2 regions of the Marinithermus hydrothermalis DSM 14884 genome follow, and region 1 is predicted to be linked to the other one. Evidence: riboswitches for the same ligand, from Rfam matches in the RefSeq annotation. Region 1 holds a riboswitch; the other holds the start of a gene.
What was found. A riboswitch is a leader RNA that binds a small molecule or an ion and turns the genes downstream of it on or off. The one in region 1 is predicted to bind cobalamin.

Region 1 (14,444 bases):
TTGCAGGACTGGCCTTCCTCGAGCATGCGTTTCACGGCACGCACGTGCCCTTCGATGCGGCTCAGCCGGTGCACGAGCCGCTTCTGGGTGTCCTCCGGGAGTTCGCTGACCTTCACGGGCTTTAGCATACCCCGAGGTTAGGCGAGCGCGAGCGCGACGAGCCCACCGAAGGCCGTCGCGATCGTGTTGTTGAGGTTGTTCCCCCACCAGGGAACGCGCTCCTCCAGGTAAAACCCGGTGAGGCTGTCCAGCACCGCGCCAGCCACACCACCCAGGAACACCGCCATGGATTGTGTCGCGAAGAACGGCGCAGCCAGGGAGAGGAGGGCGCTGCCCGCGAGGAGCGCGAGGGTCCCGTGGAGGCTCACGGCGGCGTTCGTGCCGCTCGGGACTCGTCCCCGGTCCGGCCGCCACGCCCAGGGGGCGGCGCGGCCTACCTCCGTGGCGAGCGTGTCCGCGAGGGCAGCTCCGAGCGCGCCCAGGAAGAAGGCGGGGCTACCCAGCGCGAGGGCGAGCGCAGCGGGCAGCCCGTTCGCGAGGACCTGAGGCGCGGTGCGCCCGCGCCGGTCCTCGCTGTTGGGGTTTCGGCGGCTCGCCCAGTGCCCCACCGCCACGAACGCCAGGAGGAGGAAGGCAGCAGGAAGCCCACCCCCGTACAGGACAAGCCCGCCCACGAGCCCTGCGGCCCACGCGCTGCCCGCGCGGAGCCAGCCGAGCCGTTCGGCCGCGAGCCCTACGCCGTACGCGAGCGCGAACCACGCCAGGAGCATGGGGTTACATTCGGGTGATCCGGCGGATCTCCGGGATCTTGCGGATGCCTTCCTTGATCCGCGCGAGTTCTTGCGCGTCCTTGACCTCGAAACGCAGCTGCATCGAGGCGGTCGTGCCGCTCACCTGCGTGTCCGCACTGAGAACGGACTTGCCCATCAACGCGAAGACGTTCAGCACGTCCCGCAACAACCCCGCGCGGTCGTCCGCTTCGATGTGGAGCTGCACCAGGTACGTGCCGTTTGTGCTCGAGTCCCACCGCGCGGCGAGGCAGCGCTCCGGCTGCTCGCGCAGCAGGCGCTTCATGTTCGGGCAGTCCGTGCGGTGCACCGTCACGCCCCGACCGCGCGTCACGTACCCTAGGATCGCGTCGTCCCGCACGGGGCGGCAGCACGAGGCCATCTTGATGGGCGCTTTGAGGTCCCCTTCGAGGTACACGCCCAGGTTCAGGGGTTGTTTCTTGTCGGGGGGCGGCGCGATGCGGGGCGTGCGTTCCTCCTCCGGGACCAATAGGCGCGCGACCTGCGCGGTGGTGACGCGCCCTTGCACGATCGCGAGGTACAGGTCCTCGGGGGAGGCGTGCCCCAGGAGTTTCTGCGCGATGGCCTCGAGCTCCGCCTCTTTGGGGAGGGGCAGGCCGCGCCGCTTGAGGTACTTCTCCAGGGCGCGTTGGCCTTTAACGAGCGTTTCACCGCGCTCTTGCTCGCGGAAGAAGTGCCGGATCTTGCTGCGCGCGGAGCGGGTCTTGGCGTAGTTCAGCCAGTCCTTGGAGGGGCCGGTGGAGGCTTTGGAGGTGATGATCTCCACGATGTCCGCGTTTTGCAGCTCGTACGAGAGGGGCACGATCCGCCCGTTCACCTTGGCCCCGATCATGCTGTGCCCGACCTCGGTGTGGATGTGGTACGCGAAATCCACCGGGGTCGCGCCTTTGGGAAGGTTGATGATCTGGCCTTTGGGCGTGAAGACGAAGACCCGGCCGCCCAGAAGGTCTTTCGTGACGGCCTCGACGAACTCCCGCGAGCTGGAGAACTCCTGCTGCCACTCCTGGATCGCGCGCAGCCAGCTCACGCGGCGCTTGACTTCCTCGGGGTTCGTCAGGCCTTCCTTGTACAGCCAGTGCGCGGCGATCCCGTACTCGGCGATGCGGTGCATCTCCCGCGTGCGGATCTGCACCTCGAGGGGCATGCCTTGCCAGGTGATGACCGTGGTGTGCAGGGACTGGTACCCGTTGGGTTTGGGCATCGCGATGTAGTCCTTGACCCGGCCGGGGATGGGTTGCCATAGCGCGTGCACGAGGCCGATCACGTGGTAGCACACTTGTTTTTCGCGGGCTTTGGCTTCCTCGGGGTCGCTGCTGGGGCGCGGATCAAGGATGACGCGCAGGGCGAGAAGGTCGTAGATTTGCTCGAGGGTTTTCCCGTCGCGCTCCATTTTTTTCCAGATGCTGTAGAGGTGCTTGGTGCGCCCCGTGACGGTGTACTCCTGCACCGCGAGTTTCAGCACGTAGTCTTTGGCGAGCGCTTCTTCGAGCGCGGCTTTGGCGCGTTCGACGATCGCTTGGTGTTCGGCGCGGTGGTGGCTGAGGCGCACCTCGAGGGCCGCGCACTCTTCGGGGTGCAGGTACCGGAACGCGAGGTCCTCGAGCTCCCATTTGATCTGCCCGATGCCGAGGCGGTGCGCGAGCGGTGCGAAGATCTCGAGGGTTTCGCGGGAGATGCGTTGTTGTTTTTCGGGGGGCATGAACTCGAGGGTGCGCATGTTGTGTAGGCGGTCGGCGAGTTTGACGATGATGATGCGCACGTCCTCGGTCATGGCGATGAACATCTGCCGGAGGTTTTCGGCTTGTTCGTCCTCGATGGATTCCGCGATCTTGGGGAGTTTACTGACTTTGGTTTCGCCTTCGACGATGCGCCGGACGGTGGGCCCGAAGCGGGCTTCGATCGCGTCGAGGGTGACGTCGGTGTCCTCGACCGTGTCGTGGAGGAGCCCGGCGATGAGGGTGTCTTCGTCCATCTTGAGTTCGGCTAGGATGCCCGCGACGGCGACGGGGTGCGTGATGAAGGGGTCGCCGCTTTTGCGGTGCTGTCCGTCGTGCGCGGTGAAGGCGAACTCCAGGGCTTCCTGCACCCGGTTGCGTTGTTGGGGGGTGAGGTAGCCGAGCTTGGGTTCGAGGTGCTTCCAGAGGGTGTGGGGTGTGACTAGGGAGGTCATCATGATCGCGGAAAAATGAAAAAGCTACTTTTATTCTAGCACGGGGAATTGTGGTCTGGGCGGGAATTGAAATGCGTAACCCCCCCTGGTTGGGGGGGGTGTTTTGGTGCCGGGAAGGGGACTTGAACCCCTACGGCCTTAGCGGCCACTAGCCCCTCAAGCTAGCGCGTCTACCAATTCCGCCATCCCGGCGTACCGACGCGCAAGGCTATATTAGGCACTTGGGCTTTTCTTGTCAAGTGCTTGGGGGGAATGCCTGGGGGGTTCTCGTGGGGTAGGTGGTAATCCCCTTACGAGGCTGACCTTTTTGCAACCTTCCACTACGAGGGCCGCGTCGTCGCCGCGGCGAACCCCGGCGAGTTGCAATCCCCTTACGAGGCTGACCTTTTTGCAACTCTGCCGTTTCGGAGGTCCGTCCTGGACGGGGTTTTTGAGGGCGTTTTGGACACCCCCCAGTTATCCACAGGCAATTCCCTGTGGATAACTCGGAATTAGCAGGGAGTGTAATATCGCGTTAATCCCATCCCTGACGCCAAAGCCCGTGTTTTCAAGGTCCGACCGGGAAAACCTCCCCCTCGCTGCACATAATCATACAACCCTCACCCCCCAAACGCGCAAGTCTAGGCGCGCAGCGACTCATGTAAAAAAGTCGGTTGACTCAAAACTTGCACTTATGCACCCTGGGGATACCTATGCGCCAGGACCACTTGAAAGGGGCCGCTGGTTTCCCGTCTGATGACGGGTGCCATGACCCAAGCGGCCCTGTCCCTACTTTGGACCCTCCTGGCCCTTTTGCCAAGCCCCCACCTCCAGGAATCCCTCAAGGCCCTGCTCTTGCTCCTCCTCCACGGCCACGGCAAGGCCAGACCCCAGCACAGCCAGGTCAAGTCCCCCTCCGCCCTCTCTCGCTTCCTCAACCGCTACCCCTGGCCCACCCGCGCTCTCATCCGCCTGGCAAGAAAAGAGGCCGAGAAAGCCCTGGACCGGGCCAGAAAGAAAAAAGGCCCCAAGCCCCGTCTCCTGGTGGTCCTGGACCTAGTCACTCTGGAGAAGCGGGGCCGTTTCCAGGCCCTGCCCCTCTCCTTTTTTCACGGCAAGTGGGGACTCCATCTGGTGGTCCTCTACCTCGTCTACCGGAGACCTCCGCATCCCTTGGGCCTACCGCCTCTGGCGGGGCAAGGGGGAGAAGGCCCTCTCCCGCCTGGCCCTAAGCCTCCTGGCCTCTCTGCCCCCCTGGATGCGCCGGGCCTTCCGGATACGGGTGGCCGCGGATGCGGCCTTTGGCACCACCTGGTTCCTTTTCGGGGTGAAGCGGTTGGGTTTTGAAGCGGTGGTGGGGATGCGGCGGGACCGGAGGCTGCGGGAAGGGGGGAGGCTTGGGGACCTCAGGCGGCAGGGGAGCCGGGGTCTACCTTTGGGGGCTTTCCTTCCCGGTCTGGGTGGCCTGGTACCGCTACCCCCTGCCCCAAGGGGGCTGGGAGTGGCGGTACGTGGTGGCCACCTTTCCCGCCACGCCCCGGACGGCGCTCACTTGGGGAAAGAGGCGGTTTGCCATAGAGCACTTCTTCCGCGCCGCGAAAAGCGAGTTCTCCCTGGGGCAGTTTGGGCAGCGGACGGCTTTGGGGGTGCACCGTTTTCTGGTGCTTTCCCTTCTGGCCTACCTGTTGGCCCACTGGGTGGGCATGGAGGGGGAAGGAAGCTGGCGGGAGGCCAGGGAGCGGGCGGCGCGGGTTCTCTTGCCTGAGCTCGTGGTGCAGGTCGCCCTGCGGGAGCTCTATGCCCTGGGTCTCTGGCCGCCGGGGGGAGGGGGTGAAGGTTTATGCGGGATATGCGGGAGGTGCAAGTTTTGAGTTGACCCTTTTATCCTCCCCACCAGGGGCCTCCACCAGCACTCTGGGGAAAGAGTTCCCGTAAGCCTTTCCCAGGGGCTCTTTTCCCCAATCCGCCGATGCCGCATCCGGTAAAGCCCCACCATCAACCAGGATTCCCCCACCTCCAGGCTCCGCAACACCCTCCGCCTGCGCCGCCGCCACAATCGCCCATGCCCTACCTCCGCCACGTTGTTTGTCCAAGGAGGCGGTACCTCGGCCCCCCAAGCCTCCTGCAACCCCTCCCAAGCCCGCACCCAGCCCTCCAAGGTCTTACCCCACCGGGGCAGAAGCTCCTTCCAAAAGAACGCCTCCCTCTCCCCAGGCCCAAGCCCCCGCAGCACCCTCAGACCCTCCCGTATCTCCCCCCACCGCCTTCCGGTCCACCTTGGCCCGTACCTCCCGCATCAGGTGGAAAGCGCACCGGGCCCAAAGCAGCCTCCGCCCCAACCAGCCCAACGCCTCCCCTACCTCCTGCGCCCCGTCCGAAACCACCCCCAGCCTTGGAGGTAACCTCCAAAGGAGCTCCCGCACCCGCTCGTAACGCCGCCGATGGCCAAGGTCTCCCCACAGCGGGCAACCCGTCCAAGCCTCAAAGTAAAGGTACCCGTACCCCTTGGGGCCCCGGCCAAAGGCCCATTCATCCACACTCCCCCAGTACACCCGCCCTCGGAGAAGACGGTTCTCCCGCTGAAGGAGCCGTTTGGCCCTGGCCCCCGCGGACCTGAGCCAGCGGAGGCGGGTGGGACGGGTGAGGGGGAAGCCCAGGTTCTTGGCGAGATCGTTTTGGACGCTTTCAGGGGCGCGATGGCTTGCGAGGATGAGGAAGTGCTCCTGGATGGAGATCGCGTACCAGCGGCTTCTAGGGCAGTCCTCCGGGTAGAGAGCTCGTTTCTGGCGCTTGCATTGGGCGCAGCGGATCCGTTTGACTCTGACTTCCTGGATGCCCCGAAAGGTGCGCAGCTTGCGTCTGCGGTAGCCCCCGCTCTCCTCACGGGTGGCTCCGCAGTGGGGACAGGGTACGATGGAGCTCGGGGAGTCCTCAGTCGGCTTCATGGCAGAACCAGACTAAGGGCTCCCCTCTTACTCAACCGAGTTTTTTACATGACCCCGCGCAGCTTGCGTTCTCCCTAAGGGGGTGCTAGCCTGAGCCTAGGCCCGCTTCAGGGCCACAACCCGGCCTTGAGGCCCCTGGTGCCTGGGCGCGTAGTCCAGGCTTAAAGTGGGGAAGTCCGGTGAAAGTCCGGCGCTGTCCCGCAACGGTAACCAGGCGAACCGTCGAAGCTTAGCGTCACTGCCTGGAAGCCCGAATACCTGCCAGGGGAGCCCCCCGACCCCAAGGGGGCGCCTCTCGCGGAAGGGGGAGACTGGGGATAGTGCATGCATACTACCCCTGCCTCCCGGCAGGGGATTCCATGTGCCCCACCTCCCGCACGCAGGGCCGGGGCGAGACGGAGGTGGAGAGAATGAAACGCATCCTCACGCTACTGGTTGGCTTCGTACTGGCTTTCGCGCTGGCCACGGAGTACCCGCTCCGCGCCACCGACGCGCTAGGGCGCACGGTCACCCTCGAGGCGGAACCCCAACGCATCGTGGTGATGCTCCCCTCAGCCACCGAGACGCTCTGCGCGATCGGCGCGTGCGACAAGATCGTCGCGACCGACAGTTTCTCCAACTGGCCGGAGGAAGTCCAGGACAAACCCAAAGCCGGGGGTTTGTACGACCCTAACATCGAACTCATCGCCTCCCTAAAGCCCGACCTGGTGATCACCTCCCGCTTCGGTAAACTCACCGAAACCCTCGAGCAAATCGGGATCACCGCGTACGCGGTGAACACCGAGACCTTCGAGGACATCTTCAAAACCGCGCGCGAACTCGGGCAGCTCGTGAACCGCGAGGCGCAGGCCGAAGCCCTCATCGCGCGGATCCAGCGGGACGTGTTCGCGCTCGAGTCCGTGGCGGCGAAGGCCGGCGCGAAACCCACGGTCTACTACGAGATCGACGCGACCCCGTACACCGTGGGGCCGGGCTCGTTCATCCACACCCTGATCGAGAAGGCCGGCGGGGAGAACATCATTCCCGCCGAGCTGGGGCTTTTCCCCAAGATCAGCCCGGAGCTCGTGGTGGCGAAGGACCCGGAGGTGATCGTGCTGGGGGACGCGCCGTTCGGCGTGACGCGCGCTTCGCTCGCGGAGCGCCCCGGGTGGGCGGAACTCAAGGCCTTGCGGAACGGCCGGGTGTGCGAGCTCACGCGCGATCAGACCGACCTCATTCACCGGCCGGGGCCGCGCGTCGCGGAGGGGCTTAAGGTCCTGATCGGCTGCCTGCACCCCGACCTGGACCTGGAGTAACGGGCGGGATTCGGGATGCCGCGCCTGCTCGTCTTCCTCGCCTTAGGGGGGCTTTTGCTCCTGGCCCTCGTGTTGGGCGTGGGGGTGGGCGCGGTGCCCCTTACACCCGGTGAGGTGCTCGGCGCGCTCTGGGCGGGCGTTCGGGGGCAGGAACCGAACCCCATCGTGTGGGAGATCCGCCTGCCGCGGGTGCTCTTGGGGATGCTGGTGGGCGCGGCCCTCGGGGTGAGCGGCGCGGCGTACCAGGGGTTGTTCCGCAACCCGCTTGCGGATCCCTTCTTGATGGGGGCGGCCTCCGGCGCGGCGTTCGGGGCGACGGTAGCCCTGGTGCTCTCCGGGAGCCTCGCCTCCGCGTACGCGCACCAGGTGGCCACCGCCTGGCCGCAGCTGGTGCCGCTCATGGCGTTCGTGGGGGCGCTTGGCGCGGTCGGTACGGCCCTGGTGCTCGCGGGCGGCGTGGCCCGCACGCACGACCTGATCCTCGCGGGGGTGGTGGTGGGCTCGATCCTGATCGGGCTCACCACCTTCCTCATGATGTGGGACGCCGACCGGGTGCGCGCGGTCTTCGCTTACACCCTGGGGAACCTGGCCTTCGCCGGGTGGGACGGGGTGCGCCAGGTGGGGGCGTACCTCCTCGTGGCGCTGCCGCCCTTGTTCCTCCTCGGGCGGGCGCTGAACGCGATGCAGCTCGGTGAGGCGGTCGCGAAGACCCTAGGGCTGCCCCTGGAGGTCCTCAAGCTCCTCCTGATCGCCGCGGCGACCCTCGCCACCGCCGCCGCGGTCGCCCAGGCGGGCATCATCGGGTTCGTGGGCCTCGTCGTGCCCCACACCCTCCGGCGGCTGGTGGGGGAGGACCACCGGTACCTCCTCCCGGCCTCCGCCCTGGGTGGAGCGGTCCTCCTCGTCCTGGCGGACCTTATCGCCCGCACCCTCGTGCGGCCCGCCGAGCTGCCGGTCGGGGTGGTCACGACCCTACTGGGCGGACCGTTCTTCCTTTACCTGCTGAGGAGGCAGCGTGGACGGGCCTAGCCTCCGCGCGGAACAAGTGCGGTTCGGGTACGGCCGCGCCGAGGTCCTGTTGGGGGTGGACCTCGAGCTCCGGCCCGGCGAGTGGCTCGCGCTGTTGGGGCCGAACGGCTCGGGCAAGTCCACCCTGCTGAACCTGCTGGCGGGGTTGCTCCGCCCCAGGGCGGGCCGGGTGCGGCTGGACGGACGGCCCCTCGCGGCCTACCCACCCCGCGCGCGGGGCCAGCGCCTCGCGTACCTACCGCAGAACGGCCCGTACCCCGCGGGCATGAGCGCGCGCGAGGTCGTGGGGCTCGGGCGGATCCCGCACATGGGCCTCCTAGGCCGGGAAACCCCGGAGGACCGCCGGGCGGTCGCGTGGGCCCTCGAGGTCACCGAGGCCCTGCCCCTCGCGGACCGGCCCCTCGGCACGCTCTCCGGGGGGGAGCGGCAGCGGGTCCTGCTCGCGCGGGCGCTCGCCGCCCGGCCCCGCTACCTGCTCTTGGACGAGCCCACGAGCCACCTGGACCTGCACCACCAGGCGGCCTTGCTGCGCTTGTTGCGACGGCTCGTAGCGGAAGGCGTGGGGGTGCTCACGGTGCTGCACGACCCGAACCACGCCCTGGCCGCGGACCGCGCCGCCCTCCTCGCCGGGGGGCGGGTGGTGGCCGAGGGACCGGCGGACGCGGTGCTTTCAGGAGGGGCGCTCGAGGCGATCTACGGGCGGGACGTGTGGGTGCGCCGCACCGCGGAGGGCGAGGCCGTGGTGCTGCCGCGCTGGAGGTGACGGTGCGCGAGAGCTTGCGCGCGACGAAGGAACTGCTCGTGCTGGACCTCGGGGAGGTGCGCCGGCTCGTGACGCAGGACGGGCCGCGGCTCGCGCGGTACGTGGTGGTCGTGAAGGCTCGCGGCGTGCGGGCCTGCCACCGGATGCAGCGGAACCGGTACCACCCGCTCCTCATGCGCCACGGCCTGCCGCCCCGGGAGGCCGTGGTGTACACCACACCCGCGGACCCCCTGGAGTTCGAGTGGCGCGAGGGCGCGGTCTGGCTTCCGGGCGTGGCCCTGTACCTCGAGGGCCCCCCGGAGTACGTGAGCACGCCGTACTACGCCTGGGTGGAGGACGCTCGGGGCGAAGGCTAGGGAGGGGGGATGCCGCTAGCGTGCCTTGTGATCGCCGCGCCGCACTCCGGGGCCGGAAAGACCACCGTGAGCGCGGTCCTCGCCGCGGCGTTCACTTCCATGGGCCTTGCGGTCCAGCCCTACAAGGTCGGGCCGGACTATATCGACCCCACGCACCTCACGGCCGCCGCGGGCCGCACCGCGCGCACCCTGGACGGGTTCTTCCTCGAGGAGCCCGAGCTGCTCGAGGTCTTCCGTCGCGGCGCGCTTGGCGCGGACCTCGCCCTGATCGAGGGGGTGATGGGCTTGTTCGACGGGGCGGACGCCGTGGGCCGCGTCGCTTCCACCGCGCAGGTCGCGAAGCTCTTGCGGGCCCCGGTGGTGCTCGTGGTGGACGCCGCGGCCATGGCCGGTTCGGTGGCCGCGTTGGCCCGCGGCTTCCGCGACCACGACCCGGAGGTTTGGCTGGCCGGGGTGATCGCGAACCGCGTGGGGGGCGAGCGGCACGCGGCCCTCCTCGCCGAGGCCCTCGAGGCCGCGGGGATCCCCTGGCTCGGGTACCTGCCGCGAGGGGCGGGCCTCGAGCTGCCCGAGCGGCACCTGGGCCTCGTGCTCGCGGGAGAGGCGCGGCTCGAGCGGGACCGGCTCGTGCGGGCCGCCCGGACGCTGGACCTCGAGGGCCTGCTGCGCCTGGCCCGCGCCGCTTCGCCCTTGCCCGCGCCGCCCCACCGCCTGCCCACCCAGCGGCGTGCGCCGCGGGCGCGCATCGGGATCGCGCGGGACGCGGCGTTTGGGTTTTACTACCCGGAGGTCCTCGAGGTTTTGGAGCAGCTGGGCGCGGAACTCGTGCCGTTCAGTCCCTTGACGGACCCCGAACCGCCCCCAGGCGTGGGGGCGCTTTGGTTGGGCGGGGGGTACCCCGAGCGTTTCGCGCGCGAACTCAGCGCGAACCGCGGGATGCGCGCCGCGATTCGTCACTTCAAGGGCCCCATCTACGCGGAGTGCGGCGGGCTGATGTACCTCTCGGAAGCCCTCGTGACCCCGGAGGGCGCGTTCCCCATGGTGGGCCTGGTCCCAGGCGCGGCGACGATGCAGGCCCGGCCCGTGCTGGGGTACCGCGCGGTCGAGGCCCTAGCGGACTCCCCCCTGGCCCGGCGGGGCTGGCGTCTTAAGGGGCACGAGTTCCACTACTCCACCCGCCCCCCCACGCCCCGCCCGGCCTGGCGGCAGGTGGGCGGCACGGTGGTGGAAGGGTACACCGACGGGCGGGTGCTGGCGAGCTACGTGCACCTTTACCTGCCCGCTGCGCCGGAGGCGGCCGAGCGGTTCGTGGAGGCCGCGTCCGGGTTAGGAGGAGGCGGGAATGCAAACCCTTGAACTCTGGCTCGTGCGGCACGGCGAGACCCCCTGGAACCGCGAGGGCCGCCTGACCGGGTGGACCGACCTGCCCCTCACACCCCGAGGCGAGGCGCAAGCCCGGGCCTTAAGGCCCTTCCTCGAGGGCCAGGCCTTCGCCGGGGTGTGGGCCTCGGACCTCGAGCGCGCGGTGCGCACGGCGGAACTCGCCTACGGGCGGCCGCGCCGGGACGCGCGGCTTAGGGAAATCCACTTCGGGCAGCTCGAAGGCGCCTTTTGGGAGACGCTCGAGCCGCGGTACAAGGCGGCCCTTTTAGCCTTTGAGGGTTTCCAAGCGCCGGGCGGGGAGTCCGTGCAGGACCTCGAGCGGCGGGTGCGGGGGTTCGTGGCGGAGCTCGAGCCGGGCCGGCACCTGGTGTTCACGCACGGGGGGGTGGTGCGCGGGTTGTTGCGCGCGGTGGGCGCGGACCGCTTCGTGCCGAACGCGGCGGTCGTGGGGGTGGACTGGACGCGGCGCGCGCTGCGCTTCGTGCGCGAGGAGGGGGCGGAATGAGCCGGGCCCTCATGATCCAGGGCACCACGAGCTCAGCGGGCAAAAGCCTCCTCGTGACCGCCCTGTGCCGGTACTTCGCGGACCGGGGGGTGCGGGTCGCGCCGTTTAAAGCGCAGAACATGTCCAACAACGCGCGCGTGGTGCGAGGCGGGGAGATCGGCAGCGCGCAGTACCTCCAAGCCCTCGCGGCCCGCGCGGTGCCCGAGGTGCGGATGAACCCCGTCCTCCTCAAGCCCGAGGCCGACACCCGAAGCCAGGTGGTGGTCCTCGGGCGGGCGGACCTCGAGCTCTCCCGGCTCCCCTGGCGGGCGCGCGCGGCGCGGCTTTGGCCCGTGGTGCGCCGGGCGCTGCGCGAACTCCTCGACGCGTACGACCTGGTCCTGATCGAGGGAGCGGGCAGCCCCGCGGAGATCAACCTCCAGGACGCGGATATCGTGAACATGCGCGTCGCGCACGAGGCCCAAGCTCCGGTCCTCCTCGTCGCGGACATCGACCGGGGCGGGGCGTTCGCGCACCTCTACGGCACCTGGGCCCTCCTGCCCCCGGAGGACCGCGCGCGGCTAAAGGGGTTCGTGCTGAACAAGTTCCGCGGCGACCCTGCCTTGCTCGAGCCGGGCCCGGCGATCCTCGAGGCGCACACCGGGGTGCCGGTGGTGGGGGTGTTGCCGTGGCTCGAGCACGCCCTGCCGGACGAGGACGCGGTGCGGTTCGAGGCCGCAGCGCGCCTGGGGCGGGCGGAACGGCAGCGCGTCGCGCTCGTGGTGTACCCGCGGGTCTCGAACGTGGATGAGTTCAAGCCCTTGGAGGCTCTGGCGGACCTGAGGCTCGCGCGGCGGCCGGAGGACCTCGAGGGGGCCGAGCTCGTGATCCTGCCCGGCTCGAAACACGTGGCTCAGGACCTCGCGTGGCTGCGCCAAACCGGGCTTGATGCGGCGGTGCGGGCCAAGGCCCGGGCGGGGGTGCGCGTCCTGGGAGTGTGCGGGGGGTTGCAGATGCTGGGCGAGCGCGTGCAGGACCCCTGGGGCGTGGAGGGGGCAGCAGAAGGCCTGGGCCTCCTGCCCCTCGTGACCGAGATGCATCCCGAGAAGACCCTGGCGAGGACCCAAGCGCGGTTCGAGGGCCTCGAGGCCCCCTGGGCCGCGTGGGAGGGGGTGGAGGTCGTGGGGTACGAGATCCACCACGGGCGCACCCGCTCCGTCGGGCCGGTCGCGGAGGTCCTGCCAGGCGGGCGGGGGTTCGCGCGGGGGAACGTGCTCGGGGTGTACCTGCACGGCCTGTTCGAGAATCCCAGCGCGACGCAAGCGCTTTTCGGGGGGGTAGCGCCGGACCTCGAGGCCACCTTCGCCGCCCTCGCGCGTTGGGTGGCGGCGCATCTGGACACCCGTTTTCTGGAGGAGCTCGTGACGAGAGGGGTGAGGATAAGGCGGCGCTTGATCGTGCTGCTGGGCGGCGCGCGGAGCGGGAAAAGCCGCAAGGCCGAGGAGATTGCGCGGGCGCTGGGAGGGGACGCGGTGAGCGTGATCGTGACCGCCGAGGCGGGGGACGCGGAGATGCAGGCGCGGATCGCGCGCCACCGCGCCCAGCGCAACCCGAACTGGGAGGTGCTCGAGGCGGTGCGCGACGTGGCCGGGGCCTTGGAGCGCGCGCGGCACGGGGTGGTGGTGCTGGACTGCGCGACGCTTTGGGTTGCGAACCTCCTCGAGGCGGGGGAGGCTACGGTGCGGCGGGAGGTGGCGTCCTTGCTCGCGGCGTGGCGGCGGGGCCAGAAGGCCTTGATCGTGGTGACGAACGAGGTGGGGATGGGCGTCGTGCCGGCGAACGCCCTCGCGCGGCGCTACCGCGACCTACTGGGTTGGGTCAATCAGCAACTCGTGGCCGCCGCGGACGAGGCGTACCTGATGGTCGCTGGGGCCGTGGTGCCCCTCAAGAACCGGACGTGGAGGTGATGGGAATGGAGCGGGTGCGGGTCGTTCCGATCGAGGCCGCTTGGGTGGAGCGGGCACAAGCGCGTCAAAACCGGTTGACCAAGCCGCCGGGAGCGCTCGGGTACCTGGAGGCGGTGGGGGTGCGCCTCGCGGCGATCCAGGAGACGCTCTACCCCGCGCTGGGAAAGGGCGCGGTGGTGGTGTGCGCCGCGGATCACGGCGTGAGCGCCGAGGGGGTCTCGGCCTACCCTCCGGAGGTCACGCGGCAGATGGTGCGGAACTTCCTGGCGGGCGGCGCGGCGATCAACCAGATCGCCCGCGCGGCTGGGGCGGAGGTGTACGTGCTGGACGTGGGAGTGCGGGGGGAGTTGCCGGAGCACCCGCGGCTCATCCGCGCTAAGGTCCGTGAAGGGACCGGGAACATCGTGCACGAACCGGCCATGCGCCTCGGGGAGGCCGAGGCCGCGATCGAGGCCGGGATGCACGCGGCCCGCCGCGCGATCCGCGAGGGGGCGGCGCTCCTCGCCGCGGGGGAGATGGGGATCGGGAACACCACCGCCGCGAGCGCCCTCACGGCGGGGCTGCTCGGCCTGCCTCCCGAGGCCGTGACCGGGCGGGGGACCGGCGTGGACGCGGCGACTTATCGCCGGAAGGTCCTGGCGGTGCGCCGGGCCGTGGCGCGGGCCGAGGCCCGGCTTGGGGACCTCGAGCGGGCCGATCCCCTCGAGGTGCTCGCCGGCCTCGGCGGCCTCGAGATCGCGGCCATCGCGGGGGTGTTCCTGGCGGGGGCGGAGGCCGGGCGGCCCCTGGTGGTGGACGGGTTCCCCGCTACCGCGGGAGCGCTCGTCGCGGTGCGGCTCGCGCCGGCGGTGCGGGACTACCTGTTCGCCGGGCACCGGTCCCTCGAGCCGGGGCACGCGCACCTGCTTCGGGCTTTGGGCCTCCGCCCCTTACTGGAGCTGGACCTCCGGCTGGGCGAGGGGACCGGGGCGGTCCTCGCGTTCCCCCTTTTGCGCGCTGCGGCCGAGGTGCTCGCGGGCATGGCGACCTTTGAGGAGGCGGGGGTGCGCGACCGGGGGTAGGGGTGCGCGGCTTCTGGATCGCGCTGGGATTCCTCACCATTCTGCCCACGCCGCCCTTGGGGCGGGTGGAGGCGGAGGAGTTCCGCCGGGCCGTGGCTTGCTATCCCCTCGTGGGGTACGTGGTGGGCGCGGGCCTGGTGGGGGTGTTTGAGCTGGCCTCAGGGTTTGTGGAGGGCCTGCGGGGGGCGCTCGTGCTCGCGGCG
Region 2 (14,444 bases), 1.1 Mb from region 1:
GCTTCCCGGTTGCGCCCGTAATGCACCGCGACGGCGTACCCGCGGCTAGCGAGCTCGAGCGCGATGGCTTTACCGATGCCCCGACTAGAACCGGTGATGAGCGCTTTGCGCATGCGTACCTCCCTTACTGAACTTCCGCTTGGATCGCTTCCGGCGTGGTGAGGGCGAAGGCCTCAGCTTCCGCCAGCGTCCGCTTGACCAGCCCGGTGAGCACGTTTCCTGAACCGAACTCCAGGAAACGCCGCACGCCGCGGCGCCAGAGGTCCTCCAGGGTCTCCACCCAGCGCACGGGTGCGGTCACCTGTTGAATCAGGAGATCCCGGATCCTCTCGGGGTCGGTCTCCGGAGCCGCGGTCACGTTCGAGTACACGGGGAAGACCGGCCTGCGGAACGCAACGTTCGCGACCTCTTCCGCGAGCCGCTCGGCGGCGGGACGCATCAGACTCGAGTGAAACGGCGCGGATACCTTCAGGGGAACGACCCGGGCCCGCGCGGCCTTAAGGGCCTCTGCGGCTTGCGCGACGCCTTCGGCCGTGCCGCTGATCACGGTTTGCTCAGGTGCGTTGAGGTTCGCGACCTCCACGCCCTCGAACTCCCGTACGATCGCCTCGACGGTGTCGCGCGGGACCTTGAGCACCGCGGCCATCGCGCCTTGGCCTACTGGGACGGCCTCCTGCATGAATTGCCCCCGCTTACGCACGAGGTGCAGGGCGACCTCGAGCTCGAGGGTGCCCGCGGCGACGTGGGCGGTCCATTCACCGAGCGAGTGCCCCGCGGCGTACGCGGGCAGGGGGGCACCCGCGCTGCGGTACGCCATCCAGGCGGCGTACCCTACGGCGAGGAGGGCGGGTTGTTGGTTCTCGGTGAGACGGAGGGCCTCCTCGGGGCCTTCCCACATGAGGTTAAGCAGGCCAGGCAGCGCGGCTTCGGCACGGTCGAGCGCTTCTCGAGCCGCGGGGAAGGTTTCGTACAGAGCCCGGCCCATGCCTACGGCTTGCGATCCTTGGCCTGGGAAGAGCGCGGCGTTCACGCTTCACCTCCGTACCAGGTCATGACGGTGGCCGCCCAGGTGAGGCCCGCCCCGAAAGAGACCAGGAGCAGATGATCGCCGTCTTGGATCTTGCCTTGGGAGAGGGCGTCCTTGAGGGCAAGGGGGATGGAGGCGGTGGAGGTGTTGCCGTAGCGGTCCAGGTTGACCACCACGCGATCCCACGGCAGCCCAAGGCGTTCGCGCGCAGCGTCGATGATGCGGTAGTTCGCCTGGTGCGGGATGAACAGGCTGATCTCTTCCGGGCGGAGGCCGGCCTTGTGGATGGCTTCGAGGGTGGCGGTGTTCATGACGCGTACAGCGAACTTGAAGACCTCGCGGCCGTTCATGAAGATCCCCTTGCGGCTGAGGGGGGTGCCGTCGGGAAGGTTAGGGGCCACGCACCCGTAGTGGAGCTCTTTGGCGCTGGTGCCGTCGGCTCCAAGGGCGAAGGCGCGGAAGCCGTAGCCTTCCGGGACCTTGCCGACGATGGCCGCGCCGGCAGCATCGCCGAAGAGGACCGCGGTGGAGCGGTCCTCCCAGTCCATAATCTTACTGAGCGCCTCGGCACCTACGACCAGCACTTTTCGCGCGATGCCCGCCTCGACCATGCCGTAGGCCTGGGAGAGGCCGTAGAGCCAGCCGGGGCATCCGGCGAGCAGGTCGTAGGCGGCGGCGTTTAGGCCGAAGTGCGCTTGGATCAAGCAGGCGGTGGCGGGAAAGAGGGCGTCCGGGGTGTTGGTGGCGGAGATGATCATGTCTACCCCGTCGAGGGCGGCCTGGCCGTGACGACGGATTAGGTCCTCCACGGCTTGGATGGCGAGCGTGGAGGTGTACTCGTTCTCGGCGGCGATCCGACGTTCCTTGATCCCCGTGCGGGTGGTGATCCACTCGTCCGAGGTATCTAAAAAAGTTTCAAGGTCCTTATTGGTAAGGACCTTGCTGGGAACGTAGGTGCCGAGGGCTACGAGCCCTGCGGCCATCTTAGGCCTCCGCTACGTCCAGAACCTTGCGGCCGTCGTAGTAGCCGCACTCCGGGCAGACGGTGTGAGGGGGACGCTTGGTGTGGCACTGGGGGCAGGGCACCAGCGTGGGCGCCGAGAGGGCGTGGTGGCTGCGCCGCGCGTCCCGCCGGGCCTTCGAGGTTTTCTTCTTCGGTACAGGGTGCTTCGCCATCGTCTTCCTCCTTCAAGTGCTACGCGCATGAAAACGCCCCGAAAACGGGCCGACCGCCATTATAGCAAAGACGCGGGTTAGATGTTACACCTCGTCCAGCAGCTTCCCTAGTGCGCTAAAGGGGTTTCGAAGCCCCTGACCCTCGGTGTGCCCGCAATCGGTCTCGTTGCGGTTAGCCCCGCAGACCGGGCACAAGCCCCGGCAGTCCTCCTGGCAAAGGACGGTGTAGGGGAGCTCGAGGACGAACGCTTCGGCGAGGAAGGCGCTGAGGTCAAGGTTCGGGTCGCTGAAGAGGTAGACGTCCTCGTCCTCGGCGTTCTGGATTAGGGTGAGGGTTTCGACCTCGGGGTCGTACTGCAGGAGGTGCTGGAAGTACGCGTTGATCGCGTACGGGGTGGGGGTGAGGCAGCGGCGGCACTCGAGCCGCACGGTGCCGTGCAGTTCACCGGAAAGAAAGAACTCGTTTCCCGTATGGGTGACGGTGACGCTCCAGGTGGCGTCGTTTTCTAATTCAAATTGCTCTTCCCCGACCTCGATCCGGTCACGGATCACGCCGTTCGCGCTTTGGGTGCCGGGTTCATGGAGCAGTTTGGCGAGGTTAATGCTTTGGACTTCGCTATAGTCCATCCCACTAGAGTATACGGAGGGGTGGGGGGAGTGTCAAGCTCGTGTAGTCGGGACTCATGTAAAAAAGTCGGTTGACTCAAAACTTGCACTTATGCACCCTGGGGATACCTATGCGCCAGGACCACTTGAAAGGGGCCGCTGGTTTCCCGTCTGATGACGGGTGCCATGACCCAAGCGGCCCTGTCCCTACTTTGGACCCTCCTGGCCCTTTTGCCAAGCCCCCACCTCCAGGAATCCCTCAAGGCCCTGCTCTTGCTCCTCCTCCACGGCCACGGCAAGGCCAGACCCCAGCACAGCCAGGTCAAGTCCCCCTCCGCCCTCTCTCGCTTCCTCAACCGCTACCCCTGGCCCACCCGCGCTCTCATCCGCCTGGCAAGAAAAGAGGCCGAGAAAGCCCTGGACCGGGCCAGAAAGAAAAAAGGCCCCAAGCCCCGTCTCCTGGTGGTCCTGGACCTAGTCACTCTGGAGAAGCGGGGCCGTTTCCAGGCCCTGCCCCTCTCCTTTTTTCACGGCAAGTGGGGACTCCATCTGGTGGTCCTCTACCTCGTCTACGGAGACCTCCGCATCCCTTGGGCCTACCGCCTCTGGCGGGGCAAGGGGGAGAAGGCCCTCTCCCGCCTGGCCCTAAGCCTCCTGGCCTCTCTGCCCCCCTGGATGCGCCGGGCCTTCCGGATACGGGTGGCCGCGGATGCGGCCTTTGGCACCACCCGGTTCCTTTTCGGGGTGAAGCGGTTGGGTTTGAAGCGGTGGTGGGGATGCGGCGGGACCGGAGGCTGCGGGAAGGGGAGAGGCTTGGGGACCTCAGGCGGCGAGGGGAGCCGGGTCTACCGTTTGGGGGCTTTCCTTCCCGGTCTGGGTGGCCTGGTACCGCTACCCCCTGCCCCAAGGGGGCTGGGAGTGGCGGTACGTGGTGGCCACCTTTCCCGCCACGCCCCGGACGGCGCTCACTTGGGGAAAGAGGCGGTTTGCCATAGAGCACTTCTTCCGCGCCGCGAAAAGCGAGTTCTCCCTGGGGCAGTTTGGGCAGCGGACGGCTTTGGGGGTGCACCGTTTTCTGGTGCTTTCCCTTCTGGCCTACCTGTTGGCCCACTGGGTGGGCATGGAGGGGGAAGGAAGCTGGCGGGAGGCCAGGGAGCGGGCGGCGCGGGTTCTCTTGCCTGAGCTCGTGGTGCAGCTCGCCCTGCGGGAGCTCTATGCCCTGGGTCTCTGGCCGCCGGGGGGAGGGGGTGAAGGTTTATGCGGGATATGCGGGAGGTGCAAGTTTTGAGTTGACCCTTTTATCCTCCCCACCAGGGGCCTCCACCAGCACTCTGGGGAAAGAGTTCCCGTAAGCCTTTCCCAGGGGCTCTTTTCCCCAATCCGCCGATGCCGCATCCGGTAAAGCCCCACCATCAACCAGGATTCCCCCACCTCCAGGCTCCGCAACACCCTCCGCCTGCGCCGCCGCCACAATCGCCCATGCCCTACCTCCGCCACGTTGTTTGTCCAAGGAGGCGGTACCTCGGCCCCCCAAGCCTCCTGCAACCCCTCCCAAGCCCGCACCCAGCCCTCCAAGGCCTTACCCCACCGGGGCAGAAGCTCCTTCCAAAAGAACGCCTCCCTCTCCCCAGGCCCAAGCCCCCGCAGCACCCTCAGACCCTCCCGTATCTCCCCCCACGCCTTCCGGTCCACCTTGGCCCGTACCTCCCGCATCAGGTGGAAAGCGCACCGGGCCCAAAGCAGCCTCCGCCCCAACCAGCCCAACGCCTCCCCTACCTCCTGCGCCCCGTCCGAAACCACCCCCAGCCTTGGAGGTAACCTCCAAAGGAGCTCCCGCACCCGCTCGTAACGCCGCCGATGGCCAAGGTCTCCCCACAGCGGGCAACCCGTCCAAGCCTCAAAGTAAAGGTACCCGTACCCCTTGGGGCCCCGGCCAAAGGCCCATTCATCCACACTCCCCCAGTACACCCGCCCTCGGAGAAGACGGTTCTCCCGCTGAAGGAGCCGTTTGGCCCTGGCCCCCGCGGACCTGAGCCAGCGGAGGCGGGTGGGACGGGTGAGGGGGAAGCCCAGGTTCTTGGCGAGATCGTTTTGGACGCTTTCAGGGGCGCGATGGCTTGCGAGGATGAGGAAGTGCTCCTGGATGGAGATCGCGTACCAGCGGCTTCTAGGGCAGTCCTCCGGGTAGAGAGCTCGTTTCTGGCGCTTGCATTGGGCGCAGCGGATCCGTTTGACTCTGACTTCCTGGATGCCCCGAAAGGTGCGCAGCTTGCGTCTGCGGTAGCCCCCGCTCTCCTCACGGGTGGCTCCGCAGTGGGGACAGGGTACGATGGAGCTCGGGGAGTCCTCAGTCGGCTTCATGGCAGAACCAGACTAAGGGCTCCCCTCTTACTCAACCGAGTTTTTTACATGACCCGTAGTCGGTCAGCACGTCTGAGACTCTTTGAGGGGTGTGGGGGCGGTCCCTTTTGTATCTTGGCCAGGAACTCCAGGGGGCAAGCCTTCGTTTCCCCCTCCCTAGTCCCTTCAGTCCAGTCACGCCGGGTTGCGTATTGGTATGCATAATGAAAGAATTAAGTTTCACTCGGTATAAACACGATTTTTTGCTACAATGGGCACCATGAACAAGGTTGGGGTGTTGGGAGTTCCGATGGACCTCGGCGCGGGGCGGCGCGGCGTGGACATGGGCCCGAGCGCGATCCGCTACGCCCAGCTGCATACCGCCCTCCGGCAGCTGGGGTACGCGGTGCTGGACTACGGGGACGTGGAGGTCCCGGTGGTGGAGACCCTGAGCCGTAAGAACGGCCGGAGCCCGGGAGGGCTGCACCACCTCCAAGCGATCCGACAGGCCTGCGAGGAGACCGTGCAGAGCCTGAAAAAAATGCCCGAGGACACCTTCCCCATCGTGCTGGGGGGGGATCACTCGATCTCCATGGGGTCGATCACCGGCGCGAGCCGCGGGGAACGCATCGGCGTGATCTGGGTGGACGCCCACGGGGACTTCAACACCCCCGAGACCAGCCCGAGCGGGAACATCCACGGCATGCCGCTCGCGGCGCTGTGCGGCTTCGGGGACCCGCAGCTCGTAAACATCGGGTGGGAGGGGGCCAAGGTGCGCCCGGAGGACGTGGTCCTGATCGGGATTCGCGAGCTCGATCCGGGCGAGAAACTCCTGCTGCGCGAGGCTGGCGTCACCGTCTACACGATGAAGGAGGTGGACCAGCTCGGCATCTCCCGCATCGCCGCCGAGACGATCGAGCGGTTCCGAGGCCTGCCCAAGGTGCACGTCTCGCTGGACGCGGACGTCCTCGACCCGACCGTCGCGCCCGGCGTGGGCACCCCGGTCCCCGGCGGGCTTTCGTACCGCGAGGCGCACTTATTGATGGAGCTCTTGGCGGAGGCCGGGATCGTGACCAGCCTGGACCTGGTGGAGGTGAACCCCATCCTCGACCAGGAAAACCGCACCGCTGAGATCATGGTGGAGCTCGCGGCGAGCCTACTGGGCAAACAGATCTTCTAGACTGCTTGGGGCCGGGATCGCGTATAATAGCGGGTGACCATGGACGGCAGTCAAAGTTACTGGTTGCTCTGGCTGGCGCTCGCGGCCCTAAACGCCTTCTTCGCGCAAAAACAAGGACAGCCGGGGTGGGCGTGGTTCGCCCTCTCCCTCTTTCTAGGTCCCGCGGTCACGCTGTTCCTCACCTCCCGGAAGCAAAAACGAAACCGCGTATAAACCCCAGGCGGGGCGCTCTGCGCCCCGCCCGCGCCTTAGGGCAGTCGCCTCACTCGCGGCGGTTGCCCACCTCGTAGCTGGTGTTCACGGCCTCAAAAAAGTTCACGATCTCCGGCACATCCACCTCGGTCGCCATCCACTTCGCGGGGTTCGGCGTGCCAAAAGCCGCCTCGAGCCCCAACTCCTCGAGCCGCCGGTCGGCCACGTACTCCACGTAAGCGTTCAGGGTTTCGGCGCTCAAGCCCAGGATGGGGCGGGGCAACAGCGCTTGGTTGTACGCGCGCTCGAGCTGGACCGCCTCGAGGATCAGCCCCCGGACCTCCCGGGCCAGCCGCGGCGTCATGACCTCGGAGTACTCCTCGAGGAACCCGGTGATGAGGTGCAGGCCGAACGAGAGGTGCAGGCTCTCGTCCTTGAGCGTCCAGTCAATGATGGCACCAAGCCCTTTGAGCAGGTTGCGGCGGCGCCAGGAGAGCGCGAGGAGGAACCCCGCGTAGAAGAAGATCCCCTCGAGCACCACGAAGTACCCCACCAGGTTCTTGAGGAGGGCCTCCTGGCCCGAGCGGGTCTCGAGGTCGAGAGGGTGTTGTTGCAATAGCGCTTGGGTGAGGGCGGTTTGGAAGGCTTCCTTGGCCCGCACCGCCGGGACCTCGCGGTGCGCGGCGAATACCTTTTCCCGATCCACGGGAAGGGTCTTGAGGACGTACTCGAAGGCCATGGTGTGGTTGGCCTCTTCCCAGATCTGGCGGGCCAGGTAGAGCCGCGCTTCGGGAGCGCGCACGTACGGGAAGATCGCGAGTACCAGGTTCTGCGTCACCAGGGACTCCATGGGGTTAAAGAACCCGAGGAGGAGGCTCGCGGCGTGGCGTTCCTCCTCCGTGAGCTTCTCGTGCCAGTCCCGCACGTCCTCCCCCAGGGGGACCTCCTCGGGGAACCAGGTGTTGTGCTTGCCTTGCTGCACGTGCGCGTAGGCCCAGGGGTGGGCCAGGGGGAAGAGCTCGATCGCCTCTAGGCTCGGGGGGCCGAACAACCGGTGATCGCGCTTCACACCGCACCTCCTTTACTGGCACCCTTCGCAGAGGGCGTCCTCGCTGGGGTCTTGGATCTCGGGCCGTTCGGGGGTGAAGGCCATCTCCTCCAACCGCCATTTCGGGCGTTTCCTGGCCTTATTGACCCGAACGGTGCTCTGTTCCGCGTACATGCGCGGCGCGACGTACAGGTAGTATGTGGACTTCAACCCCTTCCGCCACGCCTCCAGGTACACCGCCTCCATGGCCTCCAGGCTGCGTTCCTGGAGGTACAGGTTCCGGCTGACGCCCATGTCCACCCATTTTTGGGCGCGGGCTGCGTGCTCGATGTACGCCGTTGGGGGGATCTGGTACGCGGTGGGGAAGCGGCGGCGGAGGGGTTCGGGGATCGCCTCGATCTCGCTCAGGTCCCCGCGCTCCTCGACGATCCGCTCTCGTACCTCCTCCCAAAGCCCCGCGCGCTTTAGGGCCTCGACCAGAACCGGGTTGACCTCGAGGAACTTCCCGGAGAGGTTGTTGCGGCTGAACACGTTGGCGTAGTAGGGGTCGAGGCTTGGGGTGGTCCCCGCGATCAGGCTGATCGAAGCGGTGGGGGCGATGGCCATGACGGTGCTGTTACGCATGCCTTTTTGAACGAGGGGACGGAGGGCGTCCCAGTCCAGTCGCGCCTCCCGACTCACCTCGACGGGAGCCCCGCGGAGGCGCTCGAGGTCCTCCAGCGTGTCGAGGGGCAGGCGGCCTTGGGCCCAGGTGGTGCGCGGGAACCGGGGGAAGGCGCCGCGCTCCCGGGCGAGGAGGGCGGAGGCTTGGATCGCGTGGTAGCTCACGTACTCCGTGATGCGGTCGGTCAGCGCGTACGCTTCGGGATCGGGGTAGGCGAGGCCCAGGCGGCTGAAGACCTCGCTGAACCCCATGATTCCCAGGCCGACCGGCCGGTTGTTCCAGTTGCTCTGCTCGGCGCGCGGGTCGGGGTAGAGGTTCTGGTCGATCACGTTGTCGAGCATGCGCATCGCGAGGTGCGCGCTCTTGGCGAGTGCCCTCCACTGGATCCGGCCGCGCTGGAGGTAGGCCGCGAGGTTGAGGGAGGCCAGGTTGCACACGGCGATCTCCTCCTGGCTGGTGGGCAGGAAGATCTCCGTGCACAGGTTGGAGGAGTGCACCATCCCCACGGCGGCGAGTGCGCTGCGCGCGTTGCCCGCGTCCTTAAAGACCAGCCACGGGTGGCTCGTCTCCTGCAGGACGGCGAGGATCTCGCGGTAGAGCTTCCGTGCGGGAAGCTTCTTCCAGGATCGGGGCGGCAGTTGGCCGGCCTCCGCGGCCTGGATGTAGCGGGCGTAGGCCTCGTCGAACGCCCGTCCCCAGGTTTCGGCTAGATCGGGCGCGACCTGCGGGTCGAACAGGTACCACGCCTCCCCCCGCTCCACCCGTCGCATGAACTCGTCGGGCACAAAAAGGGCGGTGTTCAGCCGGCGCACGCGGAGGTACGGGTCCCCGGTGTTCTTGCGCAGGTCGAGGAAGGCCTCGACCTCAAGGTGCCAGGGCTCGAGGTAGGCCGCCATGGTGCCTCTCCGGCGCCCTCCCTGGTTCACAGCCTGGATCAAGGCGTCGTACACGTTGAGGAAGGGAATGACGCCGCTCGAGTGGCCGCTGATCCCGCGGACCGGCGCGCCTTTAGCTCGGAGCTTGGTGAGGCTTGCGCCGATCCCGCCCGCGTACTTCGCGAGCTTCCCGAAGGTTTGAAGGCCGTCGAGGATGGCGTCGAGGCTGTCCTCGATCACCCACAGGTAGCAGCTGGAGAGCTGGGGGTGGGGGGTGCCGGCGTTGAAGAGGGTGGGGGTGGAGGGGAGGACCCGGCGGCGGGAGATCGCTTCGTAGAAGCGCGGGATCCACGCGAGGGGCTCCGCCTCGGCGAGCGCCAGACCCATCGCGACGCGCATGAAGAGGAACTGTGGGGTCTCGAGGACGCGGCCGCTTACGAGATCCCGGACGACGTACCGGTCGAGGAGGGCGACCAGGCCGGCGTAGGGCAGCTCGGCGTCCCGTTCGGGCCGGAGGGTGGTGGCGAGGGCTTCCAGGTCCAGATCTCCCAGTCGGGGGTCGAGGTACCCCTCCCGGATGGCGTTCTGAACGTAACGAATGAACCCCTGCCGGTACGCGGCGGGGGAGGGGGTGGGGGTGCCGAGGGCCTCGCGGTAGTTGTGCCGCAAGAGCACGCGCACCGCGATCTGGGAGGCGGCGGGCTCCAGGTGGATGTTTTGCGTGGCAGCCGCGAGCAGCACCGCCTCGGCTTCTCCGGTCCCCTTTAGGGCCTCGAGGTCCGCCGCGATCAGCTGGCGGGCGGCCTCGCCCGCGGGGCCGAGGGGACGCGCAAGGGTGTTCAGAAGTCGGCGGGCCTCGTTCACGACGGGCCTCCTTCCGGGAGGGGGGGGACGGGGGTGGGGCGGCCTTCCTCGTCCAGGGCGACCAGGACGAACGCCCCGCGCGAGGCGAGCCGCCGTTCATCTTTTTGCATGGGTTCCACCCACATCTCGACCTCGACCGTCATGGAGGTCCGGCCGGTGCGCTGGATCCAGGCCACGAGCTCAACGATGGAGCCTTGGGGCACGGGATGCTTGAAATCGATGGCGCTCGAGTGCACGGTGACGACCTTGCGGCGCGCCCAGCGGGTCGCGGTGATGAAGGCGGCCTGGTCCATCCAGGCCATGGCTTGGCCGCCGAACAGGGTGCCGTAGTGGTTGGTGTCCCCGGGAAAGATGGGGTAGACCATGCGGGTCTCGGCTGGGCGTTGGGTATGCTGGGGCATACTCCTCCTTACTCCATGAGCGGCGCGGACCGCTATGGAAGGCGCGAAACCTGGGGTCTGCCTCACCGGCCAGGAGGGCCGGGAGGTGCCGGTCGGGTTTTGGGGGGTAGGATTAGCTCGTGTCCTGCACAGGCCTCACCACCTTTGCCCTTCCTCGAGGGCTACGGCGTTAGGCCGCGATGTGGGTACTCGGGCTTCCGGGCGGAGGCCCGGTTACCGTTGCGGGACAGCGCCGGACTTGCACCGGACTTCCCCCAACGCCCCTAGGGCTGGGCGTCCCCACCTGTCGGTGGGGCACCGCGGCCGGACACCCATATGCGGGGGTGTCCGGCATGGATTCTACAGGATGTTGGGGTTTGGGGCAAGGGGCTAGGCGAACCGGCTTCCTTCATCGCGGCGGTACCCCCACACGGCAAGCCCCCCAAAGACCAGGGTGTACCCTACGAGCCACAACCACGGGGCCAGCGTCCAGGACGCGCCCGTAACCACGGGCCAAAGCACCTCGCCCCACTGGCGGGTGGGCAGGTACGGGCTGATCTCGGCGATAAATCCGGGCAGGAAGTCCGGCGGGATCCAAAACCCCCCGCCGAACGAGAGCGGCAGGTACACCAGGTTCGCTAAGGGCAAGGCGGCCTTTGGGCGGGCCCAGTACCCTAAGGCTACACCGAGCAAGGCCATGGGCACGCTGCCTGCCAGAAGGCCCAGCACGAAGCGTGGCCAGGCCCCGGCGGGAAACGCGACCGGCGTGGTGAGGTGCGCTACGAGCACCACGATCGAGGCCGTGGCCGTAGCGAAGACCAGGGCGGAAAGCACCCGTGCGGCCACGCGCACGCTCGGGGCGAGCGGAAGCGTGCGCAAATACGCACTCCAGGGCAGGATGCGGTCCTGAGCGATGTTTGCCCCGAACTGAAAGAAGACCACGCCGAACACCGCAAACGCCGCGAAGGAAGCCGTCAGAAAATTCGCCGAGTACGCGGTATCCGCATTGGGGGCGGCGAAGAACCAAAAAAACATCGCCGGAAACAGCATCGTGGGGATCAGATATCCCGGCTGGCGCAACAACTCGAGCGCCTCCGCCTTGAAGTGAGCCCACACAAGCTTCATGCCGCACCTCCCGTGAGGACCAGGAAAGCCTCCTCCAGGCTGACGGGAAGGACCTCCAGATCCTGAAACGGCACGTCGGAACGAACCAGGGCCCGCACCACCTGGTCCGCGTCCGCGGTGTACAGCGTGACGCCGTTATGGGCGCGCTCCACCTTGGCCACGCCCGGCAGTTCAGGCACCACGGGGGCCTGGAACCGCACGCGCTTGAGCCCCACCCGGCCCTTGATCTCGTCGACGCTGCCGTCAGCGATCACGCGTCCTTGATGCAGGACGCTCACGCGCGTGGCCAGCGCCTCGGCCTCCTCGAGGTAGTGTGTGGTGAGGAGCACGGTTCCGCCGTCGTGCACGTACGCCCGAACGGCCTGCCACAGGGCGCGGCGCGACTCCACGTCGAGGCCGGTAGTGGGTTCGTCGAGCACCACGAGCCTGGGGTTCCCCACGAACGCGAGCGCGACCGCGAGCCGGCGCTTTTCCCCGCCAGAAAGCCCGCCGGTTTGCCGGCGCTCGAGGTGGACGAGCCCAAACCGCGCCAGCACCTCCGCGCGCGGTAAGGGGTCAGGGTAGTGGGCCCGCACCAGCTCCACCACCTCCCCTACGGTGAGCGTCTGGGGGAACCCGGTGTCCTGAGGGGTTGCGCCTACGTACCGACGTGCACTCGGGTCACGGGGATCCCGGCCGAATAAGCGCGCCCGTCCTCGGTCCGGGCGCCGGAGGCCGAGCAGCAGGCTCATCGCGGTGGTCTTGCCCGCGCCGTTGGGCCCGAGGAGGGCGAGGAGCTCGCCCGGGTGGACCTCGAGGTCCACCTCCCGAAGCGCTTCGACTGCACCGAACCGCTTGCTAACCCCCACAAGTTCTGCGATGGTTTCCATAAATCTCCTGTCTGGAACCCTAACCCGGTTTGTTGCGGGCTACGGCTAGGCCACTAGGAAAGCGCGTAGGAACGCTCATGCGCGAGACGCGGCATCCTTCATTATGCCAGGGTTGGGAGAGGGAGGGGAAGATTCTGTTAGAATTCCCGTTGATGCTTGTTATTCCCGCGGTGGATATCCAGGGTGGTCGGGCCGTACGCCTGTATAAAGGCGACCCGACCCAGGAGACCGTATACTTCGAGGACCCCCTCGGCGCGGCGCTGTACTGGCAGGACCAAGGGGCGGCGTACCTGCATCTCGTGGATCTCGACGCAGCCACAGGACGCGGCGAGAACCGTGCTGCGCTCCGCCGGATCGCCGCGCACGCCCAGGTGCCCTTCGAGGTCGGCGGCGGCGTGCGCAGCCTGGAGGACGCCCAGGCCCTCCTCGAGCTGGGCGCGGATCGGGTCGTGGTGGGCACGATCGCGGTCAAGGCGCCCGAGGTGCTGGCGGAGATGCTCCGCACCTTCGGGCCGGAGCGGGTGGCGGTCTCCCTCGACGCCCGCGGGCTGGAGGTGGTGGTCTCCGGGTGGGTCGAGGGAACGGGTCGGGACCTTCGCGAGCTGGCACCCGAGCTGCACGCGATGGGCGTGCAGACCCTGATCTACACCGACGTGCGCCGCGACGGGACCCTGGCGGGCGTGGACGATGCGATACTCCGCCAGGTGCGCGCGGCCTGGCCAGGGTTCCTCATCGCGGGGGGCGGGATCGCCTCCGACGAGGACCTCGAGGTCTTGAGCGCGTTGGGCGTGGACGGCGCGATCACCGGGAAGGCCCTATACGAAGGAAAAATCGAGCTTTCCCGCTGGGTGGGATCGGATGCCTGAGCTGCCCGAAGTCGAGACCACCCGCCAGGCCCTCCGGCCCTACCTCGAGGGCCGGGCGATCCGGGCGATTCACCACACGGACCCCGCGCGTTACCGCCGAACCGAGGATGCGGTAGGGCGGCGCGTCGAGGTCCTGAGACGGCGGGGCAAGTTCTTGATCGCCGCCCTCGAGGGCGGTCTGGAGCTGGTCGTGCACCTTGGCATGACGGGCGGGTTTCGTTTCGCGGAAGGCCCGCACGTCCGGGTGCGGCTCGAGGTTCCGGATCGTCCCCTGTACTTCAACGATCCACGGCGTTTTGGGCGGTGGTGGGTGGTGCCGGCGGGCGCGTACCGCGAGATTCCGCTCCTCGATCGCCTGGGGCCGGAGCCCTTGAGCGACGCCTTCACCCTCGAGGGCTTCCGGGAGGGACTCGCGCGCACCGCTCGAGGAGTAAAGGCCGTGCTGCTCGCGCAAGAGGTCGTGGCGGGGCTTGGAAACATCTACGCAGACGAGGCGCTCTGGCGGGCGGGGGTGCATCCCGCGCGTCCCGCGAACACCTTGGAGGTCGGGGCGATAGCGCGGTTGTACACGGCCATTCGCGAGGTGCTCGCCGAGGCGGTGGCTGCGGGCGGATCAACGCTCCAGGACGGCACGTACCGGAGGCCGGACGGGGCACTGGGGCGCTTTCAGGTGCAGCACAAGGTGTACGGGCGGCCGGGCGCGCCGTGCGTGCGCTGCGGCACCCCGATCCTGAAAGCGGTGGTGGCCGGACGGGGCACGCATTTTTGCCCCCGCTGCCAAGCTTGAGCCTAGATCGGGGGCGTGTTACACTAAAGGCAGCGTTGGATCCCTGTAGGCGGGGGTGGGTGCAAAACCCACCCTTCATTCGTGAGGGGATGGAGTCGAGATGGAGCTGTGGAATGTGATCGAAGCGGTGGTGCGCCCCTTGGGATACGAGGTCCTCGAGGTTACCCTAAAGGGTGGGGGGAAGACGCGGGTCTTGACCGTGCGGCTCGAGCGGGCCGACGAGCAGCCCATATCGTTCGCGGATCTCGAGCGCGCCTCCCAGGTGATCAGCCTCGAGCTCGACCGTCTGGACCCGATTCCGGGGGCGTACCGGCTCGAGGTGGAATCCCCGGGGCCGGACCGGCCTCTCATCACGGCGCGGCACTTCGAGCGCTTTATGGGCTTGAAGGCGAAGGTGCAGAGCGACGAGGGCCGGTTTACGGGGCGCATTGTGCGGGTTGAGGGC

Region 2: it holds a riboswitch for cobalamin, as region 1 does, so the genes downstream of both, MARKY_RS04315 (acyl-CoA thioesterase) here and MARKY_RS10050 (ABC transporter substrate-binding protein) in region 1, are expected to answer to the same signal.

Annotation. Positions count from the first base shown of each region.
Region 1 covers NC_015387.1:2,006,519-2,020,962, reverse strand. The annotation lists gene MARKY_RS10080 (metal-sensitive transcriptional regulator) at 1-128, opposite strand, end outside; gene MARKY_RS10075 (DUF92 domain-containing protein) at 138-770, opposite strand; gene MARKY_RS10070 (RelA/SpoT family protein) at 775-2,982, opposite strand; tRNA gene MARKY_RS10065 (tRNA-Leu) at 3,084-3,171, opposite strand; partial or broken gene MARKY_RS10060 (transposase) at 3,727-4,829, shown strand; cobalamin riboswitch at 6,023-6,183, shown strand; gene MARKY_RS10050 (ABC transporter substrate-binding protein) at 6,314-7,198, shown strand; gene MARKY_RS10045 (FecCD family ABC transporter permease) at 7,214-8,227, shown strand; gene MARKY_RS10040 (ABC transporter ATP-binding protein) at 8,214-8,990, shown strand; gene MARKY_RS10035 (hypothetical protein) at 8,993-9,346, shown strand; gene MARKY_RS10030 (cobyrinic acid a,c-diamide synthase CobB) at 9,356-10,702, shown strand; gene MARKY_RS10025 (histidine phosphatase family protein) at 10,689-11,234, shown strand; gene MARKY_RS10020 (cobyric acid synthase) at 11,231-13,180, shown strand; gene cobT (nicotinate-nucleotide--dimethylbenzimidazole phosphoribosyltransferase) at 13,186-14,241, shown strand; gene MARKY_RS10010 (adenosylcobinamide-GDP ribazoletransferase) at 14,244-14,444, shown strand, end outside.
Region 2 covers NC_015387.1:813,399-827,842, forward strand. The annotation lists gene fabG (3-oxoacyl-[acyl-carrier-protein] reductase) at 1-113, opposite strand, end outside; gene fabD (ACP S-malonyltransferase) at 125-1,030, opposite strand; gene MARKY_RS04280 (beta-ketoacyl-ACP synthase III) at 1,027-2,010, opposite strand; gene rpmF (50S ribosomal protein L32) at 2,012-2,203, opposite strand; gene MARKY_RS04290 (YceD family protein) at 2,288-2,830, opposite strand; partial or broken gene MARKY_RS11870 (transposase) at 2,984-4,097, shown strand; gene rocF (arginase) at 5,421-6,329, shown strand; gene MARKY_RS11875 (hypothetical protein) at 6,369-6,542, shown strand; gene MARKY_RS04305 (ribonucleotide-diphosphate reductase subunit beta) at 6,592-7,590, opposite strand; gene MARKY_RS04310 (ribonucleoside-diphosphate reductase subunit alpha) at 7,603-9,972, opposite strand; gene MARKY_RS04315 (acyl-CoA thioesterase) at 9,969-10,373, opposite strand; cobalamin riboswitch at 10,535-10,690, opposite strand; gene MARKY_RS04320 (ABC transporter permease) at 10,743-11,477, opposite strand; gene MARKY_RS04325 (ABC transporter ATP-binding protein) at 11,474-12,346, opposite strand; gene hisA (1-(5-phosphoribosyl)-5-[(5-phosphoribosylamino)methylideneamino]imidazole-4-carboxamide isomerase) at 12,499-13,212, shown strand; gene MARKY_RS04335 (DNA-formamidopyrimidine glycosylase) at 13,205-13,999, shown strand; gene rimP (ribosome maturation factor RimP) at 14,100-14,444, shown strand, end outside.